One region of the Lysinibacillus sp. FSL W7-1291 genome, then DNA from elsewhere that is predicted to be linked to it. Evidence: a T-box and tRNA genes for the amino acid it is inferred to sense, from the RefSeq annotation. Region 1 holds a T-box; the other holds one or more tRNA genes.
What was found. A T-box is a leader RNA that pairs with one kind of tRNA and senses whether it is charged. The one in region 1 lies ahead of proS (proline--tRNA ligase), so its partner is inferred to be a tRNA-Pro.
Positions count from the first base shown of each region.

Region 2: it encodes a tRNA-Pro, which carries the amino acid that the T-box ahead of proS (proline--tRNA ligase) is inferred to sense. The anticodon was not compared.

Region 1 is NZ_CP151994.1:2,250,675-2,258,085, forward strand. Features, by position in the region: gene NST76_RS11005 (GGDEF domain-containing phosphodiesterase) at 1-1,462, shown strand, start outside; T-box leader at 1,532-1,751, shown strand; gene proS (proline--tRNA ligase) at 1,886-3,322, shown strand; partial or broken gene NST76_RS11015 (NUDIX domain-containing protein) at 3,350-3,728, opposite strand; gene NST76_RS11020 (diphthine--ammonia ligase) at 3,909-4,595, shown strand; gene NST76_RS11025 (metalloregulator ArsR/SmtB family transcription factor) at 5,187-5,513, shown strand; gene NST76_RS11030 (SRPBCC domain-containing protein) at 5,510-5,920, shown strand; gene NST76_RS11035 (ATP-binding cassette domain-containing protein) at 6,025-7,411, shown strand, end outside.
Region 2 is NZ_CP151994.1:111,497-118,907, forward strand. Features, by position in the region: rRNA gene NST76_RS00560 (16S ribosomal RNA) at 1-1,061, shown strand, start outside; rRNA gene NST76_RS00565 (23S ribosomal RNA) at 1,244-4,168, shown strand; rRNA gene rrf (5S ribosomal RNA) at 4,280-4,395, shown strand; tRNA gene NST76_RS00575 (tRNA-Val) at 4,406-4,481, shown strand; tRNA gene NST76_RS00580 (tRNA-Thr) at 4,490-4,561, shown strand; tRNA gene NST76_RS00585 (tRNA-Lys) at 4,569-4,644, shown strand; tRNA gene NST76_RS00590 (tRNA-Leu) at 4,662-4,746, shown strand; tRNA gene NST76_RS00595 (tRNA-Gly) at 4,782-4,856, shown strand; tRNA gene NST76_RS00600 (tRNA-Arg) at 4,960-5,036, shown strand; tRNA gene NST76_RS00605 (tRNA-Pro) at 5,045-5,121, shown strand; tRNA gene NST76_RS00610 (tRNA-Ala) at 5,138-5,213, shown strand; rRNA gene NST76_RS00615 (16S ribosomal RNA) at 5,361-6,907, shown strand; tRNA gene NST76_RS00620 (tRNA-Ile) at 7,002-7,078, shown strand; tRNA gene NST76_RS00625 (tRNA-Ala) at 7,091-7,166, shown strand; rRNA gene NST76_RS00630 (23S ribosomal RNA) at 7,381-7,411, shown strand, end outside.

The sequences.
Region 1 (7,411 bases):
AACAATAGGTAATGGTGATATGTGGAATGGCGAGGTGTGCAATCGTGCGAAAGATGGCAGTTTATATTGGGTAAAGACAACGATTTTCCCATTCCTTGATGAAAAGGGAAAGCCTTATCAATATATCGCCATTCGCGTCGATATTACAGCGCAAAAGGACATAAAAAAAATTACCCATATTGCCTATCACGATGAATTAACAGGACTGCCAAATCGTCGTAAACTAGAACAGCGTTTAGAAAATGAATTCCATCAATCTCGACGTACAGGAGATAAATTTGCGTTATTTTTCATTGATGTGAATCGATTCAAACACATTAACGACGGGCTTGGTCATATTATCGGCGATATGTTTTTAGTGGAAATGTCGAATCGTCTACGAAATGTTGATTATACATCTAATTCATTCTATCGCCACAATAGTGATGAATTTGTCATGATTTTAAATGACGTCAGTCGCATTGACGAAATGGCCAAAGAAATCATTAATGTCTTCAATGAAAGTTTCATCGTCGATACCTATGAATTTTATGCAAGCATCAGTATCGGCATTAGTATATTCCCAGATCATGCAAACTCTGTAGAAGAATTATTGAAAAATGCGGATATTGCCATGTATGCAGCAAAATCTACGCGTGGAAATCAGTACCGTTTATACCGTGACAATATGGATGAAGCCAACGATAAATGGCTTCTATTAGAAACAAAATTACACCAAGCATTAAAACAGGACCGCTTAGAATTACATTACCAGCCTAAAATTGATTTAAAAACAGATACGGTCATTGGCATGGAAGCCTTGCTACGCTGGTATGATCCTGAATTAGGTCATATTCCACCAGATCGTTTTATTCCATTTGCAGAAGAATGTGGGCTTATTAATGATATCGGTGTTTGGGTATTACATAAAGCCTGTGCTCAAGCTCGTTTTTGGAATGAAGCACATAATTTAACATTGCGCGTAGCCGTCAATATTTCTCCGATTCATATTAGTACAAGTAGCTTTGTGGACATGGTGTGTGAAGTCATTGCAGAAACAGGCATTGACCCACACTTATTAGAAATTGAAATTACGGAAATGAGTATGCTTGATTATACGGAAGATTTAATTGATACGATCAAGCAATTACGGGCATTGGGCATTACGATTTCATTAGACGATTTCGGGACAGGCTATTCATCGTTAAACTACTTAAAAAAATTCCCTGTGGATGTCCTTAAAATTGACCGTGCCTTTGTCCGTGACATTGTGCCTGAAAAATCAGGGATTGCGATGATTTCAGCTATGATTTCCTTAGCACATGCTTTAAATCTTCAAGTAGTTGCTGAAGGTGTCGAGGAAGAAGCTGAATTGAACGTACTTCGTGAGCATGGCTGTGAGTATGTGCAGGGTTATTATTTCAGTAAGCCATTGTCTGTAGATGATTTTACAGATTTAATCGTTAATTCTGTGACAAAATAGACCAGTTATGAATTGCTATTCCTGAATGATTTTGCTAAAGTGGGATAAAGCCAAACAGTTCAGACAATATTCAATTTGATGATGTGGCCAAGTAAGTAAGAATTGTGAGACAGAAAATATAGCAATTGCTGAGAGCTATATCACCGCTTCTTTACTGAACACCTACCACGGAGATGTTATGCAAACATAACCGAGTCGTTTTCGTTACCAAACGTGAGAGGGTTTTAAGTTCTACTTAAAGCTAAATCAAGGTGGTACCACGTCTATCCAGCACAAAGACGTCCTTATTCAGAGGACAGCTTTGTGCTTTTTCATTCAGCTTGATAGTAACAGCTCGCTGAAACAAGCTAAACGCCCTGGTAGATGGCACTGTTTTTCTTACACCAAGGCAACAATGATTTAACAAAAATTGGAGGAGATCACATGTCAAAACAATTAGAAGATTTTTCGAAATGGTATATTGAGACTATCCAAAAAGCTGATTTAATGGATTATACACCTGTTCGTGGCTGTATTGCCTTTAAACCTGATGGCTATGAGATTTGGGAGCATATTCAAGAGGAAATGGATCGTCGCTTTAAAGAGACAGGGCATCGTAATGCCTATTTCCCAATGCTTATTCCTGAATCTTTCTTCCAAAAAGAAAAGGATCATATCGAAGGATTCTCACCTGAGCTACCTTGGGTAACAGAGGCAGCAGGGGAACAATTAGAAGAACGTCTGGCACTACGTCCAACGTCTGAAACGATGATTGGCCATCTTTACTCCAATTGGATTAAAAGCTACCGTGACCTACCCGTTTTGATTAATCAATGGGCAAACGTCTTCCGTTGGGAAAAGAAAACTCTTCCTTTTATTCGCACATCTGAATTTTTATGGCAAGAAGGACATACAGCGCACGTCGATGAAGAGGATGCTCGTCAAGAAACGATGCAAATGCTTGAAATCTATAAAGAAGTTGTAGAACAAGTACTAGCAATTCCAGTTTATGACGGACAAAAAACCCCTTCTGAACGTTTTGCAGGTGCTGTCGATACGTATTCGATTGAGGCGATGATGAAAAATGGCAAGGCTGTGCAAGCTGGTACATCTCATTATTTAGGTACGAAATTTGCAGAAGCCTTTAACATTAAGTATTTAAATAAAGCGAACCAGCATGAGTATGTACACACAACATCTTGGGGTACATCTACGCGCTTAATCGGCTCGGTAATTATGGTACATGGTGATGAGCAGGGGCTTGTTTTACCTCCACGTATCGCGCCAACTCAAGTTGTTTTAATTCCAGTGGGACCATGGAAAAAGAACCCTCAAATTATGGAGCATTTAGATGAAATTTTTGTCGCTTTAAAAGCGAAGGGCATTCGCGTACGCCTTGACGATTCGGACCAATCACCAGGCTTTAAGTTTAATGAATGGGAGCTAAAAGGGGTGCCAGTTCGCATTGAATTAGGACCGCGTGATCTTGACAACAATCAAGCTCTACTTAAAGCCCGTGATGAAGAGGAAAAACGAACAATTGATTTAGCTACGATTATCACAGCCATTGAAGAAGAATTAACAACCATGCAAGCGCGCTTACTCGAAAAAGCACGTCAGTTCCGTGAAGCAAACACACATACAATGATTGATTCATTACCACAATTACAACAGCATATTGAAGCAGCCAAAGCAAACGGTACAATTCCTGGCTGGGTACTAGCTGGTTGGTGTGGAGAAGATGCATGCGAGGAAAAAGTGAAGGAAGAAACAAAATATACATCTCGTAATATGCCGTTTAATCCACCAACAACAAAAACAACATGTATTGGCTGTGGAAATGAAGCTAAACATACGGTTTGGTTTGCACAAGCCTATTAATAACGACTACAACAGCCTCCTATTTAATTAGGAGGCTGTTGTTATGAGGTGGCGATCAATTAAATCCTTTGCTTTCGGGAAGTAGTCCAATTTTAAGCTTGCGCCATCCATCATAGTGAGCCTTCCATCTGTCTGATCAGTTAAAAAGACTGCCGTTACGCCGAATACCTCATCCCCATTAGGATATTTAAAATAGTCCTGTCTCTTCATACAGCTCTCGTTTCGCTGTTTCTTCAAGGGTTTCCCCTGGCTCCATTGCTCCTCCAGGTAATCCCCACATTTCGATATCAGCACGAAATTGAAGTAGAACTTTTCTCGTCTGATTTAAGACAATTACTGTAGAACCTACTAAAATAACAGGCATTGTCCCAACTAGTTGTCTTAATTTGATAACATAATCACTCATAGCGCCCCTCCAACATAGTTAGCCAAATTTTTATTCTACTTATGATAAAATGAAGGGGTGTTATATCTTGAAAATTTCCTGAAGAAATGGGGATATAGCGATTAAAAATGATGCTACTATCTATGACTCAATTTTTTGATAAGGATGCTAACAGACTATTTTTGACAAGGAGATAAGGGAATGACAGATACAACAGGCTGGAAACAGAATGCACAAGATCGTCCATTTATTGCCTCATTTAGTGGTGGAAAGGACAGTACTTTAGCTTTATATAAAGCATCCCAGGTAGGTCAGGCTGTAGGACTGCTTGTGATGCTAGAGGAGGAAGGGAAACGTTCGAGGTCACACGGCATGCCACCTGAGCTTATCCAGGCGCAGGCTGACTCGATCGGATTGCCTGTCTTTACGGCTGCAGCTAGTTGGGCAGACTACGAAAGTGTCTTTATGCACCTTTTAGAAAAGGCAAAACAGCAGGGGGCAGAAGTGTTAGTGACAGGTGACTTAGATATGCCTGCACATGGCTGCTGGCATGATAAGGTCACAAAAAATGCTGGGTTACAGCTAGGCATGCCATTATGGGAAATGGACCATCGCGAAGCAGTCGATGAATTTATTAACTTAGGATTTATCACGATGATTGTCACGGTCAACTTATCCTTAGGCATGACTGAGGATGATTTAGGGCGAATACTTACCCCTGAATATGTATTAGAACTAGAAGCTCGTAAGATTGACCCGTGCGGGGAGGGAGGAGAATTCCATACAACCGTCATTGATGGCCCTCTTTTTCAGCAGCCAATAGCTGTGCGCAAATGTCCAATTATAAGAGATGGAGACTATGCATTTTTACCTTTAGAACTAGCGTAAATCCACAGCCTTTCTTGTGATGATCATGGTTTTTCCTTTTAATGTATATGGTCGTGTGTAATAAAATGATTACAGAGGAAAAATACATTAAATGGGGATGAATTACTATTAGTATTAAGTGCTTTGTCAAATCCTTATCGTTGAAAAATGATTGCCACTCTTCATCAAGAAAAGCAATATGTTAGCTGGCTAGCGCGAGAGTTAGGGAAGCTAAATTGATTAATGGTTATCACGAAATTTCTGAAAGTGGCAAAGCATTGAAAAAATACTGAAACAAGTTGATTAGGCAAATGAGCGTTTCTTAAATAAACGATTTCGAGTAATAGAGAAAACAATGAGTCAACATATAGGCTTACTACATACTCTGGTTTTTATGGCTCGCATAAAAAATTTAAAGAAATAGATACTAATAAATAATAATGAACGAAAAGTACAAAGGCTCTCACCTCTGTACTTTTTTTGCATTTGGCTGTTTCTTCTTTATAGGTATAGAATCCATCTCATTTTGTCCAAAATAATCATTGACTGGACACTAAATGGTGTCATATAATTAAGACACCATTTAGTGTCCTATTAGAAAGGGTGGTGGTTTTGAATAATAATCATCAAGAGCGTGACGTTTATGTAGCCATTGCTGACCCTACAAGACGAAAGTTGATTCGTTTACTGGCAGAGACAGATGAGTTACCGCTTCACGAATTAACCGCTCAATTTGACATGGGGCGTACCGCTGTTTCGAAACATTTAGCCATCCTGAAAGATGCAGGTCTTGTCGTTGCTCGCAAGGAAGGTAGAGAGACAAGGTATCGGCTGAATGCGGCCCCGTTGAAAGAAATACAGGATTGGGTATCGTTTTATGAAGGATTTTGGAAAGAAAGAATCGCTAAATTACATCTATTATTGGAGGAAAAAAAATGAAACCAGATGTATCATTAGATTTTACATTTACAAGTTCAATCGAGCAGGTTTGGCATGCTTTAACCGATTCAGATACGCTAGCAAAATGGATTTGGAATAATGACTTCCAACCAATCGTTGGGCATAAATTTCAATTTCGTGCTGAACCAAATGAATGGTGGGACGGCATTGTAGACTGTGAGGTACTTGTAGTAGAAGAGCCTCATACATTATCTTACACTTGGACAAGTGCTGGTGAAACAACGACTGTTACATGGACATTAACACAAGATTCAGATGGCACGACTCAGCTTCATCTTGATCAAAGTGGCTTTAGCGAAGAAACAAAAGCTCGTCAAGGGGCAATCGAAGGGGCAACATATGCTTGGACGAATATGAGCACACAGCTTGAAAAAGTACTAGCCTAATACAAATCAAACGATAACAAGGAGAGCGCAATTCCGTAGCAAGAATTGTGTTCTTTCATTTTCACTCAAATTTTTTAATTTTCTAGACATGGAAGGATAACTAAATGAAGATCAATCAACTAATTGCCAACAATATCAACCGTTTAGATGTCGTCTTACCAGAACATCAATCATTGGGTATAGCCGGTTTGTCTGGCTCAGGGAAAACGACATTTTGTCAAACGATTGGGGAAGAATCCAAAAAACGTCTCGTTTCTTTATTACCTAAGGCGGAGTATCAATATTTATTTCCAAACATTATGGAAACGAACTTCAGTGCCATCAAAATGGAGGATATGCCCCTCGTACTTTTTTTAGGAAAATCCTCTATCTCCAGTAACCCACGTTCAACGATTGGTACTCATACGGGTGTTTTTAAAGAAATTCGTAATCGACTGGCGGATGAATTTCAACTTTCTCCAGAGATGTTTTCCTTTAACAATGCATTAGGCTGGTGTCCTGCATGTAAAGGACGTGGCACGACGAAAAATGTAGAATGTAAAAAATGCTCAGGTAAACGCTATAGTTCTGAAGTGGAGCAACATAAAATAGCTTTATGGAATGAATCATACAGTATTTCTGATATTCACAATTTCAGTATCGAAACGATCTATTCCTTATCAAAAGAATTAAATATAAGTGAAGAGAAGCAACATATTCTTCAAAATATTATCCAGATGAATATTGGCTATTTAACATTAAATCGTATTATGGGGACATTGTCGGGCGGAGAATTAACAAGACTTTACTTAGCAGAATTCATGGCTACTAGCGAAAACACGGTCATTATTGTCGACGAAATTTCTGTTGGTCTTGACCATGACACATTACTAAAAATCTTAGAGCAAATCCAACAGTTGGGCACTAAAAACCAAATTTGGCTTATTGATCATTCAGATACGGTGCTAGATACGGCAAATAAGCACCTATTCTTTGGACCAGGGAGTGGGAAATACGGCGGTAAAATCGTGGAAGAATCTCCTCGACCACAGCCTATCTATTCAGAACGAAACCCATCAAAGCCAACATCCTTTTATCAATTCCGAGACTTATATTGCCGCAATATACAAATGGACGAAATAACCATTCCGCAAAACCGACTTATTACTTTTACTGGGGAGTCTGGCTGTGGGAAATCAACGCTTGTGAATGAGTGTATCGCTAAAGATTTTGTCAAACGCTATCCAAAGGACAAACTAGTGATGGTCGGGCAGGATCGGAATCAGTCCATTACTAGTCGATCAACTGTCGCAACTTTCCTCGATATTAAAAAGAAACTAACCAAATATAGCGAGGACATTGATGCTATTTTCCAACGCTCGATTGAAGACATTATTGATGAACTTCCTCATGAAGATATCGCCCATAAACGTTTAAGCTTACTAATTAAACTAGGGCTAGGCTATTTGACACTGGAAAGAAAAACACAATCGCTGTCGACTGGTGAATTCC
Region 2 (7,411 bases), 2.1 Mb from region 1:
GGTACCTTATTAGAAAGCCACGGCTAACTACGTGCCAGCAGCCGCGGTAATACGTAGGTGGCAAGCGTTGTCCGGAATTATTGGGCGTAAAGCGCGCGCAGGTGGTTTCTTAAGTCTGATGTGAAAGCCCACGGCTCAACCGTGGAGGGTCATTGGAAACTGGGAGACTTGAGTGCAGAAGAGGATAGTGGAATTCCAAGTGTAGCGGTGAAATGCGTAGAGATTTGGAGGAACACCAGTGGCGAAGGCGACTATCTGGTCTGTAACTGACACTGAGGCGCGAAAGCGTGGGGAGCAAACAGGATTAGATACCCTGGTAGTCCACGCCGTAAACGATGAGTGCTAAGTGTTAGGGGGTTTCCGCCCCTTAGTGCTGCAGCTAACGCATTAAGCACTCCGCCTGGGGAGTACGGTCGCAAGACTGAAACTCAAAGGAATTGACGGGGGCCCGCACAAGCGGTGGAGCATGTGGTTTAATTCGAAGCAACGCGAAGAACCTTACCAGGTCTTGACATCCCGTTGACCACTGTAGAGATATAGTTTCCCCTTCGGGGGCAACGGTGACAGGTGGTGCATGGTTGTCGTCAGCTCGTGTCGTGAGATGTTGGGTTAAGTCCCGCAACGAGCGCAACCCTTGATCTTAGTTGCCATCATTTAGTTGGGCACTCTAAGGTGACTGCTTAGGTGACAAACCGGAGGAAGGTGGGGATGACGTCAAATCATCATGCCCCTTATGACCTGGGCTACACACGTGCTACAATGGACGATACAAACGGTTGCCAACTCGCGAGAGGGAGCTAATCCGATAAAGTCGTTCTCAGTTCGGATTGTAGGCTGCAACTCGCCTACATGAAGCGGAATCGCTAGTAATCGCGGATCAGCATGCCGCGGTGAATACGTTCCGGGCCTTGTACACACCGCCCGTCACACCACGAGAGTTTGTAACACCCGAAGTCGGTGAGGTAACCTTTTGGAGCCAGCCGCCGAAGGTGGGATAGATGATTGGGGTGAAGTCGTAACAAGGTAGCCGTATCGGAAGGTGCGGCTGGATCACCTCCTTTCTAAGGATTATTTCGGAATACAAACCTAGGGTTTGTAAGATTACGTTTTGCGTTCAGTTTTGAAGGTTCATTCTTCTTGAATGAAAAGCTTCAAAACTTGTTCTTTGAAAACTGGATAAAACGACATTGAAATTGTAACAAACACATTTATTTTTTAAGTTTTTTTATAGGCTTAATAACTTGGTTAAGTTATTAAGGGCGCACGGCGAATGCCTTGGCACTAGGAGCCGAAGAAGGACGGCACTAACACCGATATGCTTCGGGGAGCTGTAAGTGAGCTTTGATCCGGAGATTTCCGAATGGGGGAACCCACTACGTTTAATGGCGTAGTATCTTGACGTGAATACATAGCGTCTTGAAGGCAGACCCAGGGAACTGAAACATCTAAGTACCTGGAGGAAGAGAAAGAAAAATCGATTCCCTGAGTAGCGGCGAGCGAAACGGGAAGAGCCCAAACCAAGAGGCTTGCCTCTTGGGGTTGTAGGACACTCAATACGGAGTTACAAAAGAGCGAGTTAGATGAAGCGACTTGGAAAGGTCCGCCAGAGCAGGTAAAAGCCCTGTAGTCGAAAGTTCGTTCTCTCCTGAGTGGATCCTGAGTACGGCGGAACACGTGAAATTCCGTCGGAATCTGGGAGGACCATCTCCCAAGGCTAAATACTACCTAGTGACCGATAGTGAACCAGTACCGTGAGGGAAAGGTGAAAAGCACCCGGAAGGGGAGTGAAAGAGATCCTGAAACCGTGTGCCTACAAGTAGTTAGAGCCCGTTAATGGGTGATAGCGTGCCTTTTGTAGAATGAACCTACGAGTTACGATTACGTGCGAGGTTAAGCTTTAGAAGGCGGAGCCGCAGCGAAAGCGAGTCTGAATAGGGCGAAATAGTACGTGGTCGTAGACCCGAAACCAGGTGATCTACCCATGTCCAGGGTGAAGGTAAGGTAACACTTACTGGAGGCCCGAACCCACGCACGTTGAAAAGTGCGGGGATGAGGTGTGGGTAGCGGAGAAATTCCAATCGAACTTGGAGATAGCTGGTTCTCTCCGAAATAGCTTTAGGGCTAGCCTCGTGATGAGAATACTGGAGGTAGAGCACTGTTTGGACTAGGGGGCCATCGGTTTACCGAATTCAGACAAACTCCGAATGCCAGATATTTATACACGGGAGTCAGACTGCGAGTGATAAGATCCGTAGTCAAAAGGGAAACAGCCCAGACCACCAGCTAAGGTCCCAAAGTAATCGTTAAGTGGAAAAGGATGTGGCGTTGCACAGACAACCAGGATGTTGGCTTAGAAGCAGCCATCATTTAAAGAGTGCGTAATAGCTCACTGGTCGAGTGACGCTGCGCCGAAAATGTATCGGGGCTAAACGATTCACCGAAGCTGTGGATTGACATCTACGATGTCAGTGGTAGGAGAGCGTTCTAAGTGCGTTGAAGTCAGACCGGAAGGACTGGTGGAGCGCTTAGAAGTGAGAATGCCGGTATGAGTAGCGAAAGACGGGTGAGAATCCCGTCCACCGTATGACTAAGGTTTCCTGAGGAAGGCTCGTCCGCTCAGGGTTAGTCGGGACCTAAGCCGAGGCCGATAGGCGTAGGCGATGGACAACAGGTTGATATTCCTGTACCACCTCCTCACCGTTTGAGAAATGGGGGGACGCAGTAGGATAGGGTAAGCGCGCTGTTGGTTATGCGCGTCCAAGCAGTAAGGCGTGTGTGTAGGCAAATCCGCACACTGTAACGTTGAGCTGTGATGGCGAGTCCGTATGGACGAAGTTCCTGATTTCACACTGCCAAGAAAAGCCTCTATCGAGGTGAGAGGTGCCCGTACCGCAAACCGACACAGGTAGTCGAGGAGAGAATCCTAAGGTGTGCGAGAGAACTCTCGTTAAGGAACTCGGCAAAATGACCCCGTAACTTCGGGAGAAGGGGTGCTCTTGAGCGTGCAAGCGCATGAGAGCCGCAGTGAATAGGCCCAGGCGACTGTTTAGCAAAAACACAGGTCTCTGCAAAACCGTAAGGTGACGTATAGGGGCTGACGCCTGCCCGTGCTGGAAGGTTAAGAGGAGTGGTTAGCGCAAGCGAAGCTGCGAATTGAAGCCCCAGTAAACGGCGGCCGTAACTATAACGGTCCTAAGGTAGCGAAATTCCTTGTCGGGTAAGTTCCGACCCGCACGAAAGGCGTAACGATCTGGGCACTGTCTCAACGAGAGACTCGGTGAAATTATAGTACCTGTGAAGATGCAGGTTACCCGCGACAGGACGGAAAGACCCCGTGGAGCTTTACTGTAGCCTGATATTGAATTTTGGTACAACTTGTACAGGATAGGTAGGAGCCAGAGATCTCGGAGCGCCAGCTTCGAAGGAGGCGTCGGTGGGATACTACCCTGGTTGTATTGAAATTCTAACCCATGCCCCTTAGCGGGGCAGGAGACAGTGTCAGGCGGACAGTTTGACTGGGGCGGTCGCCTCCTAAAAGGTAACGGAGGCGCCCAAAGGTTCCCTCAGAATGGTTGGAAATCATTCGTAGAGTGTAAAGGCACAAGGGAGCTTGACTGCGAGACCTACAAGTCGAGCAGGGTCGAAAGACGGGCTTAGTGATCCGGTGGTTCCGCATGGAAGGGCCATCGCTCAACGGATAAAAGCTACCCGGGGATAACAGGCTTATCTCCCCCAAGAGTCCACATCGACGGGGAGGTTTGGCACCTCGATGTCGGCTCATCGCATCCTGGGGCTGTAGTCGGTCCCAAGGGTTGGGCTGTTCGCCCATTAAAGCGGTACGCGAGCTGGGTTCAGAACGTCGTGAGACAGTTCGGTCCCTATCCGTCGTGGGCGTAGGAAATTTGAGAGGAGCTGTCCTTAGTACGAGAGGACCTTGGGATGGACACACCGCTGGTGTACCAGTTGTCTTGCCAAAGGCATCGCTGGGTAGCTATGTGTGGACGGGATAAGTGCTGAAAGCATCTAAGCATGAAGCCCCCCTCAAGATGAGATTTCCCATTACGCAAGTAAGTAAGATCCCTCAAAGACGATGAGGTAGATAGGTTCGAGGTGGAAGTGTGGTGACACATGGAGCTGACGAATACTAATCGATCGAGGACTTAACCAAAATGTTTGAACCATTCAATGAACCGTTTATCCAGTTTTGAAAGAACAAGAAAGTTTAAAAAAGCTTGCATTTATAACGAAATAAGTTATAATAAATCTTGTCTTTTAAAAGTCTAGTGATGATGGCAAAGAGGTCACACCCGTTCCCATACCGAACACGGAAGTTAAGCTCTTTAGCGCCGATGGTAGTTGGGGGCTTCCCCCTGTGAGAGTAGGACATCGCTAGGCATATTACCCAGGAGGATTAGCTCAGCTGGGAGAGCATCTGCCTTACAAGCAGAGGGTCGGCGGTTCGAGCCCGTCATCCTCCACCATATGCCGGTTTAGCTCAGCAGGTAGAGCAACTGACTTGTAATCAGTAGGTCGTGGGTTCGATTCCTATAGCTAAGCACCATTTTTTAGAGCCATTAGCTCAGTTGGTAGAGCATCTGACTTTTAATCAGAGGGTCGAAGGTTCGAGTCCTTCATGGCTCACCATTTTTAAATAATAATAAGCGGGTGTGGCGGAATTGGCAGACGCACTAGACTTAGGATCTAGCGCCGCAAGGCGTGGGGGTTCGACTCCCTTCACCCGCACCATTATTTCATTGCCAGATAAAAAAACTTATGCACATGCGGAAGTAGTTCAGTGGTAGAACACCACCTTGCCAAGGTGGGGGTCGCGAGTTCGAACCTCGTCTTCCGCTCCAAATGTCTTATGGGGTGGCGGAACTGGCAGACGCACAGGACTTAAAATCCTGCGGTAGGTGACTACCGTACCGGTTCGATTCCATCCTCGGCACCATTTTTAATGCGCCCGTAGCTCAATTGGATAGAGCGTCTGACTACGGATCAGAAGGTTATGGGTTCGACTCCTGTCGGGCGCGCCAAAAAAGAACGGGAAGTAGCTCAGCTTGGTAGAGCACTTGGTTTGGGACCAAGGGGTCGCAGGTTCGAATCCTGTCTTCCCGACCATTTCCTAAAAATATATGGGGCCTTAGCTCAGCTGGGAGAGCGCCTGCCTTGCACGCAGGAGGTCAGCGGTTCGATCCCGCTAGGCTCCACCAATTCGATTTATTAAATGAACCTTGAAAACTGAACAAGCAAAACGTAATCAATAAAGTTTTCAGTAACTAACTTCTGTTAGTGAACGAAACAAAATTTTGGACATCAAAATTGATGCCAGCAAAACAATTTGAGCTATTCAAATTTCTTTTATGGAGAGTTTGATCCTGGCTCAGGACGAACGCTGGCGGCGTGCCTAATACATGCAAGTCGAGCGAACAGAGAAGGAGCTTGCTCCTTTGACGTTAGCGGCGGACGGGTGAGTAACACGTGGGCAACCTACCTTATAGTTTGGGATAACTCCGGGAAATGGGGCTAATACCGAATAATCTGTTTCACCTCATGGTGAAACACTGAAAGACGGTTTCGGCTGTCGCTATAGGATGGGCCCGCGGCGCATTAGCTAGTTGGTGAGGTAACGGCTCACCAAGGCGACGATGCGTAGCCGACCTGAGAGGGTGATCGGCCACACTGGGACTGAGACACGGCCCAGACTCCTACGGGAGGCAGCAGTAGGGAATCTTCCACAATGGGCGAAAGCCTGATGGAGCAACGCCGCGTGAGTGAAGAAGGATTTCGGTTCGTAAAACTCTGTTGTAAGGGAAGAACAAGTACAGTAGTAACTGGCTGTACCTTGACGGTACCTTATTAGAAAGCCACGGCTAACTACGTGCCAGCAGCCGCGGTAATACGTAGGTGGCAAGCGTTGTCCGTAATTATTGGGCGTAAAGCGCGCGCAGGTGGTTTCTTAAGTCTGATGTGAAAGCCCACGGCTCAACCGTGGAGGGTCATTGGAAACTGGGAGACTTGAGTGCAGAAGAGGATAGTGGAATTCCAAGTGTAGCGGTGAAATGCGTAGAGATTTGGAGGAACACCAGTGGCGAAGGCGACTATCTGGTCTGTAACTGACACTGAGGCGCGAAAGCGTGGGGAGCAAACAGGATTAGATACCCTGGTAGTCCACGCCGTAAACGATGAGTGCTAAGTGTTAGGGGGTTTCCGCCCCTTAGTGCTGCAGCTAACGCATTAAGCACTCCGCCTGGGGAGTACGGTCGCAAGACTGAAACTCAAAGGAATTGACGGGGGCCCGCACAAGCGGTGGAGCATGTGGTTTAATTCGAAGCAACGCGAAGAACCTTACCAGGTCTTGACATCCCGTTGACCACTGTAGAGATATAGTTTCCCCTTCGGGGGCAACGGTGACAGGTGGTGCATGGTTGTCGTCAGCTCGTGTCGTGAGATGTTGGGTTAAGTCCCGCAACGAGCGCAACCCTTGATCTTAGTTGCCATCATTTAGTTGGGCACTCTAAGGTGACTGGTGACAAACCGGAGGAAGGTGGGGATGACGTCAAATCATCATGCCCCTTATGACCTGGGCTACACACGTGCTACAATGGACGATACAAACGGTTGCCAACTCGCGAGAGGGAGCTAATCCGATAAAGTCGTTCTCAGTTCGGATTGTAGGCTGCAACTCGCCTACATGAAGCTTTAATCGCTAGTAATCGCGGATCAGCATGCCGCGGTGAATACGTTCCAAGCCTTGTACACACCGCCCGTCACACCACGAGAGTTTGTAACACCCGAAGTCGGTGAGGTAACCTTTTGGAGCCAGCCGCCGAAGGTGGGATAGATGATTGGGGTGAAGTCGTAACAAGGTAGCCGTATCGGAAGGTGCGGCTGGATCACCTCCTTTCTAAGGATTATTTCGGAATACAAACCTAGGGTTTGTAAGATTACGTTTTGCGTTCAGTTTTGAAGGTTTATTAAATAATATAAAACTTCCAAGAGGGCCTATAGCTCAGCTGGTTAGAGCGCACGCCTGATAAGCGTGAGGTCGATGGTTCGAGTCCATTTAGGCCCACCATATATACCTCTTGGGGCCTTAGCTCAGCTGGGAGAGCGCCTGCCTTGCACGCAGGAGGTCAGCGGTTCGATCCCGCTAGGCTCCACCAATCTTTGTTCTTTGAAAACTGGATAAAACGACATTGAAATTGTAACAAACACATTTATTTTTTAAGTTTTTTTATAGGCTTAATAACATTAGAAGGTTTCAAGACACGAGCAGTTCTAGGAAGCAATCGAGTGAATGAAGGAGCGTACTTGAGTACGTGACTGATTGAACGAGTGAAGCTGACAACGAAATGTGATGTGTATTGAAAGCCGTTAGGTTAAGTTATTAAGGGCGCACGGCGAATGC